2 regions of the Streptomyces sp. NPDC051636 genome follow, and region 2 is predicted to be linked to the other one. Evidence: riboswitches for the same ligand, from Rfam matches in the RefSeq annotation. Region 2 holds a riboswitch; the other holds the start of a gene.
The links. Region 2 has a riboswitch for glycine ahead of gcvP (aminomethyl-transferring glycine dehydrogenase). Riboswitches for the same ligand answer to the same signal wherever they lie in the genome.

Region 1: another riboswitch for glycine. It lies ahead of gcvT (glycine cleavage system aminomethyltransferase GcvT); the one in region 2 lies ahead of gcvP (aminomethyl-transferring glycine dehydrogenase).

Annotation. Positions count from the first base shown of each region.
Region 1 covers NZ_JBITDA010000006.1:305,150-308,551, forward strand. The annotation lists gene ACIBBH_RS14860 (AAA family ATPase) at 48-722, opposite strand; glycine riboswitch at 892-992, shown strand; gene gcvT (glycine cleavage system aminomethyltransferase GcvT) at 1,144-2,286, shown strand; gene gcvH (glycine cleavage system protein GcvH) at 2,406-2,783, shown strand; gene glyA (serine hydroxymethyltransferase) at 2,798-3,402, shown strand, end outside.
Region 2 covers NZ_JBITDA010000015.1:176,624-180,025, reverse strand. The annotation lists gene ACIBBH_RS25540 (DNA polymerase IV) at 1-219, shown strand, start outside; gene ACIBBH_RS25535 (PRC-barrel domain-containing protein) at 1,212-1,595, opposite strand; glycine riboswitch at 1,710-1,805, shown strand; gene gcvP (aminomethyl-transferring glycine dehydrogenase) at 1,983-3,402, shown strand, end outside.

The DNA of each region.
Region 1 (3,402 bases), on a different contig from region 2:
GGCTAGCGGGTGCCTGTGCGTGCCCGGATCCGGTGGCTCCGGGCCGCTCAGCCCGCGAAGCCGATCCGGCGCAGCGCGTCGGCCGCGTCCCGGTCCAGCAGCACCGCCGAGCCGCAGCCCTGGGGCAGCTCGCCCCGCTCCACCTCACCGAGCAGCCTGGCGGCCGCCCTTCGGTGGCGCAGGAAGGCGTACCGGGAGACGCCCCGGCCGCGCTCGCGCTGGCCCTCGCGGGCCGTGGCGGGCGGGACGTCGAGCAGCAGCAGGTGGAGGGTGCCGCCCCGGCGGCGGGCCTCGCGGGCCAGCCAGCCGCGCACCCAGGCCTGCGTACCGCAGTCGTGCACGACGACGCCCTCACCGGTGCGCAGGGCGTGACGCAGTCCGGCGTAGTGGGCGAGGCGGACCAGCGGGCGGTACACCGCGTAGGGCAGGAAGCGGGGCATGCGGCGCTCCCAGCGGTCGCGGGCGTCCTGGGAGTCGATGCGGGTGCCCTTGGCCGCGCGGTGCATCAGGGTCGACTTGCCGCTGCCGGGCAGGCCGGTGACCACGACCAGGTCCCGGGGGCCGAAGAGCAGGCCGCGCGGGCTGCGGCCCGCGCGCTCGCGCAGGTCGCGGACGACCGGTGCCGGGCGTTCCGCGCCGTGCTCGCGGGCCGGGGCCGCGGGCTGCTCGGGCAGCGCGAGGCCCGTGGTCGTCGCACAGGCCGTGGTCCTGTTCACCGTGATCGTCCTCCCTGTGGTCAGGAAAGGTTCTCCCCACCGAATGTAAAGAGAAGGTAATGCAGGTGTCTCCCGATTCCGTGCGCGTAGTGCCACAGCCCGGTTACAACTCGCTCGCCCTGTTGAGCGTGGACCGGGCATGCAATGATGTGCCCGCAACTGCATACCGGCCGTTTGAATCCGCGCGGGAGAGTCCCCAGGCAGCAACTTCGCCGGGGCGCCGAAGGAGCAAGTCCCTCCCTTGAATCTCTCAGGCCCCGTTACCGCGCGGGCGAGGCACATCTGAAAAGCGGGCCGCTGCGACAGCGGCTCCACCCAAGGTGCAAGCCGTGGCCCCCTCCGGGCGGATCACGGCGAACCTCTCAGGTTCCGATGACAGATGGGGAGGAACGACCTCGCCCGTCATGCCTTGGGAGACGACCGTCCGATGAGCAGTACCGAACCCTTTGAGAAGCGTCGCACCGCGCTGGATGCCCTGCATCGCGCGCTGGGGGCGACGATGACCGACTTCGCCGGCTGGGACATGCCGCTGCGCTACGGCTCCGAGCGCGACGAGCACCTGGCCGTGCGCACCAGGGCCGGGCTCTTCGACCTCTCCCACATGGGCGAGATCACCGTGACCGGCCCGCAGGCGGCCGCCCTGCTCGACCACGCCCTGGTCGGGAACCTGGGGAGCCTCAAGGTGGGTCGCGCCCGCTACACCATGATCTGCCAGGCCGACGGCGGCATCCTGGACGACCTGATCGTCTACCGGCTGGCCGAGACCGAGGCCGGGTCTTCTCACTACATGGTCGTGGCCAACGCCTCCAACGCCCAGGTGGTGCTGGACGCGCTGACCGAGCGGTCGTCCGGCTTCGACGCCGAGGTGCGCGACGACCGGGACGCCTACGCGCTGATCGCCGTCCAGGGTCCTCGGTCCCCCGGCATCCTGAAGTCCCTCACCGACGCCGACCTCGACGGCCTGAAGTACTACGCCGGGCTGCCCGGCACCGTCGCCGGCGTCCCGGCGCTCATCGCACGCACCGGCTACACCGGCGAGGACGGCTTCGAACTCTTCGTCAGGCCCGAGCACGCCGTCGAACTGTGGCAGGCGCTGAGCAAGGCGGGCGAGGGCGACGGCCTGGTGCCCTGCGGCCTGTCCTGCCGGGACACGCTGCGCCTGGAGGCGGGCATGCCGCTGTACGGGCACGAGCTGAACACCTCCCTGACCCCCTTCGACGCCGGGCTCGGCCGCGTGGTCAAGTTCGACAAGGAGGGCGACTTCGTCGGGCGTGCGGCTCTTGTGCAGGCCGCCGAGCGTGCCGGGCAGAACCCGCCGCGCGTCCTGGTCGGCCTGGTCGCCGAGGGCCGCCGGGTCCCGCGCGCCGGGTACGCGGTCGTCGCCGGCGGCGAGGTGATCGGCGAGGTCACCTCCGGCGCGCCCTCCCCCACGCTGGGCAAGCCCATCGCCATGGCCTACGTCGACGCGGCGCACTCGGCGCCGGGCACGCCGGGCGTCGGCGTGGACATCCGGGGCAGCCACGAACCCTACGAAGTCGTGGCTCTGCCGTTCTACAAGCGCCAGAAGTAGACACTGGGCGCGGGTACCCGGCCTCCGAGCGTGACCCTGCGCACATTTCGGCTGCTCACATGTGTTTGCAGCAGTCCCCCATTCACCAGCACTCCCCCGCGTACAGGAGAATTCAGGCCATGAGCAACCCCCAGCAGCTGCGCTACAGCAAGGAGCACGAGTGGCTGTCGGCCGCCGAGGACGGCGTGGCGACGGTCGGCATCACCGAGTTCGCGGCGAACGCGCTCGGCGACGTCGTCTACGCCCAGCTCCCCGAGGTCGGCTCCACGGTGACCGCGGGTGAGACCTGCGGAGAGCTGGAGTCGACCAAGTCGGTGTCCGACCTGTACTCGCCGGTCAGCGGTGAGGTCACCGAGATCAACGAGGACGTGGTCAACGACCCGTCGCTGGTGAACTCCGCCCCCTTCGAGGGCGGCTGGCTGTTCAAGGTCCGCGTCACGGAGGAGCCGGCCGACCTGCTCTCCGCCGACGAGTACGTCGCCCACACCGCCGGCTGAGGAGTCGTAGCCGTATGACTGTCCTGAACACGTCCCTGCACGAGCTGGACCCGGAGATCGCCGCCGCGGTCGACGCGGAGCTCGACCGCCAGCAGTCCACCCTCGAGATGATCGCCTCGGAGAACTTCGCTCCGCTCGCGGTCATGGAGGCGCAGGGCTCGGTCCTGACCAACAAGTACGCCGAGGGCTACCCGGGCCGCCGCTACTACGGCGGCTGCGAGCACGTCGACGTCGCCGAGCAGATCGCCATCGACCGGGTCAAGGAGCTGTTCGGCGCCGAGTACGCCAACGTGCAGCCCCACTCGGGAGCCTCCGCCAACCAGGCCGCCCTGTTCGCGCTGGCCCAGCCCGGCGACACCGTCCTCGGCCTGGACCTGGCGCACGGCGGCCACCTGACCCACGGCATGCGGCTGAACTTCTCCGGCAAGCAGTTCAACGTGGTCGCCTACCACGTGGACTCCGAGACCGGTCTGGTCGACATGGCCGAGGTCGAGCGCCTCGCCAAGGAGCACCGCCCGAAGGTGATCATCGCGGGCTGGTCGGCGTACCCGCGGCAGCTGGACTTCGCCGAGTTCCGCCGGATCGCGGACGAGGTCGAGGCGTACCTGTGGGTCGACAT
Region 2 (3,402 bases):
CGACACACCGAGTTCGGGCACGGCTGGGTACAGGGCAGCGGCCTCGGGCGGGTCACCGTGCGCTTCGAGACACCCGACTCGGAGCCCGGCCGGGTACGGACGTTCCGGGTCGACGACCCGGAGCTGGCACCGGCCGATCCGCTGCCGTTGGTTTCCGGGGGCGGGGAGGAGGGGGCGGGGAGCGCCTGGGGGAGGGTGGATGAATCCTTAGGGGCGTGAGGGCGGCCCTGAGGGAAGGGGCGGGCGGACGCGGGGCAGGTGTGATCTGGCTCGGGGTGGTGTCGAGGGGTGGGGGTGGTGTCGAGGGGTGGGTGGAGCGGGCGGGGCGGTGCGGGGCCGTTCCGCGTCGGCGCGGAACCGCCGGGAAGCGGTGCGGAGGGGTGGGGTGGTGCGGAGCGGTCCGGTGTCGGGCGGGTCGGCCAGGAAGCGGTGCGGAGAAATCTGGCGGCGGTGCAGAGGGACTGGAACGGCACATGGCGCGCAGGGGCGGAAAGGAAAGCGGTGCCGTGGAGCCCAGGGGTGGCCCGGTGGGGGCTGAGGCTGGTGCGGACCTGCGGACCTGCGGACCTGCGGACCTGCGGACCTGCGGACCTGCGGACCTGCGGACCTGCGGACCTGCGGACCTGCGGCGCGTCGGCGCGGAGGGGCATGGAGGGGCGGGCAGAACTCCGGCGGTGGCGCGGAGGGGGCCGATATATGGCCCCCGGCGGTCCCTGCACGCGTGCGGCGCGGTCGGACAAGATCCGGAGGTGGTCTGGTCGGGCTCGGCGGTGATACGGAGTGGTCCCGCGTCGCTGCGGGCGGCTAGGCAGTCGGTGCGGAAAGGGCAGGGCGGTGCGGACAGGCCCGTGGGTGGTGCGAAGGGATCCCGAGGCGGTGCGGAAAGAGCCGGGGTGGTGCGGACGGGCTTCGGGGCCGCTCGGAGGGATCCGGGGCCGGTGCGGAGAGGATCGGGGCCGAGAGGATCGGGGCCGAGAGGATCGGGGCCGAGAGGGACAGACCTGTTGGGGTGGAGACGTCCGGACGGGGTGCGGGCAGGCCCAGAAGCGGTGCGGATGAAGTCAGCGGCACTGCTGATGATGCAGAGGCCGGCGAGGGTCGGTAGCCGTGTGATGCCCGGAGGGCGCCGCCGGGGAGGGGGACCAGTGATCCCGGCGGTAGGGGGTCGGTGCCGGTGGTGGCCCCGTGGCCGCCCTCTGCTGTCTCGCCCGCTACGTCGGGCCCGCCGTCTCGTCCGTGCCCGCCAGGTTGCCGAAGTCGTGGTCCGGGAGCGAGGGTGCCGGGGCCGCGTCGAGGCCGTAGTGGTGGTAGAGCTGGAGTTCCTGTTCGGGAGAGAGATGGCGGCCGACGCCGAAGTCGGGCGCGTCCTTGATGAGGGACCGGTCGAAGGGGACCTGGAGGGCGTCGTCGATCAGCTCGCTGGGCTCCAGCGGGACGAAGGCGTCCCGGGAGAACAGGCCGGTCCGTATGGCCGCCCACTCCGGCTCGCCGGTCGCGTCGTCGAGGTAGACCTCGTCGATGGTGCCGATCTTGTCGCCATTGCGGTCGAACGCCTTGCGGCCGATCAGATGGCGAGGATCGATGTCGGTTCGCACGGTCCCTCCTCTTGGTCGCAACTCATCCGTAAGCACTACAAAAGAGCACATTCACCCAGGCGGCCACTCGAAGGATCGGGCGTTGACCTCGCTGGTACGCTGGCAAGCGGCTGCTGACCCCGTGCGGGAGAGTCCTCCGGACACCATCGGAGGCGCCGAAGGAGCAAATCCTCCCCGGAATCTCTCAGGCCCACGTACCGCACGGACGAGGTCACTCTGGAAAGCAGGGCGGGTGTCTCGACGGCTTCCGCTCTCACCGACGGTGAAAGCCGGGGCCTTCGGGTGACCCGGTGAAGCTCTCAGGTTGAGATGACAGAGGGGGAGGCCGTCGGGGTACCCGCGCCGGGGTGCCCCTCGAAGGTCGCGTCAGACCAGGAGGCCTCCGCAATGACCGCCCACCGCACTCCGCTCTCCGAGCTCGAACAGGGCATCCCCTTCGAGCAGCGCCACATCGGGCCCGACCAGGAGGCGCGGGCCAAGATGCTCGCGCAGGTCGGCTACGGCTCCCTCGACGAGCTGACCGCCGCCGCGGTGCCGGATGTGATCAAGAACGCCGACGCCCTGGACCTGCCGGGTGCCCGTACCGAGGCCGAAGTGATTGCCGAGCTGCGTTCGCTCGCCGATCGCAACCAGGTCCTCGACTCGATGATCGGGCTCGGCTACTACGGGACCTTCACGCCGCCCGTCATCCTGCGCAACGTCATGGAGAACCCGGCCTGGTACACCGCCTATACGCCGTACCAACCGGAGATCTCCCAGGGCCGGCTCGAGGCCCTGCTGAACTTCCAGACCATGGTCGCCGAGCTCACCGGACTGCCGACCTCCGGCGCCTCGCTGCTCGACGAGGGCACGGCCGCGGCCGAGGCGATGGCGCTGTCCCGGCGCATGGGCAGGAACAAGAAGGGCCTGTTCCTGGTCGACGCGGACGCGCTGCCGCAGACCATCGCCGTGATCCGGACCCGCGCCGAACCGACCGGCGTGGAGGTCGTGGTCGCCGACCTCAGCGAGGGCATCCCGGCCGAGGTCGCCGAGCGTGAGATCAACGGCGTGCTGATCCAGTACCCGGGCGCCTCCGGGGCCGTACGCGACATCAAGCCGGTCATCGACCGGGCGCACGAGCTCGGCGCGCTCGTCACCGTCGCCGCCGACCTGCTGGCGCTGACCCTGCTGACCTCGCCGGGTGAGCTCGGCGCGGACATCGCGGTAGGCACGACCCAGCGCTTCGGCGTCCCGATGGGCTTCGGCGGGCCGCACGCCGGCTACATGGCGGTGCACGAGAAGTTCGCGCGCAGCCTGCCCGGACGCCTCGTCGGCGTCTCCGTCGACGCCGACGGGAACAAGGCCTACCGCCTCGCGCTGCAGACCCGCGAGCAGCACATCCGCCGCGAGAAGGCCACCAGCAACATCTGCACCGCGCAGGTGCTGCTCGCCGTCATGGCCGGGATGTACGCCGTCTACCACGGGCCCGAGGGCCTGAAGACCATCGCGCGGCGCACCCACCGGTACGCCACCCTCCTGGCCGAGGGGCTGCGGACGGGCGGTGTCGAGGTCGTCCACGGCGCCTTCTTCGACACGGTCACCGCGCGCGTGCCCGGCAGGGCCGCCGACATCGTGGCCACCGCGCGGGAGAACGGGGTCAACCTGCGGCTCGTCGACGCCGACCACGTCTCGGCCGCCTGCGACGAGACCACGACCCGGGCTCAGCTGGCCGCCGTATGGACGGCGTTCGGTGTCGAGGCCGGCATCGAGGCCCTGGACGCGGCGACCGAGGACGCGCTCCCCGATGCCCTGCTGCGCACCGACGACT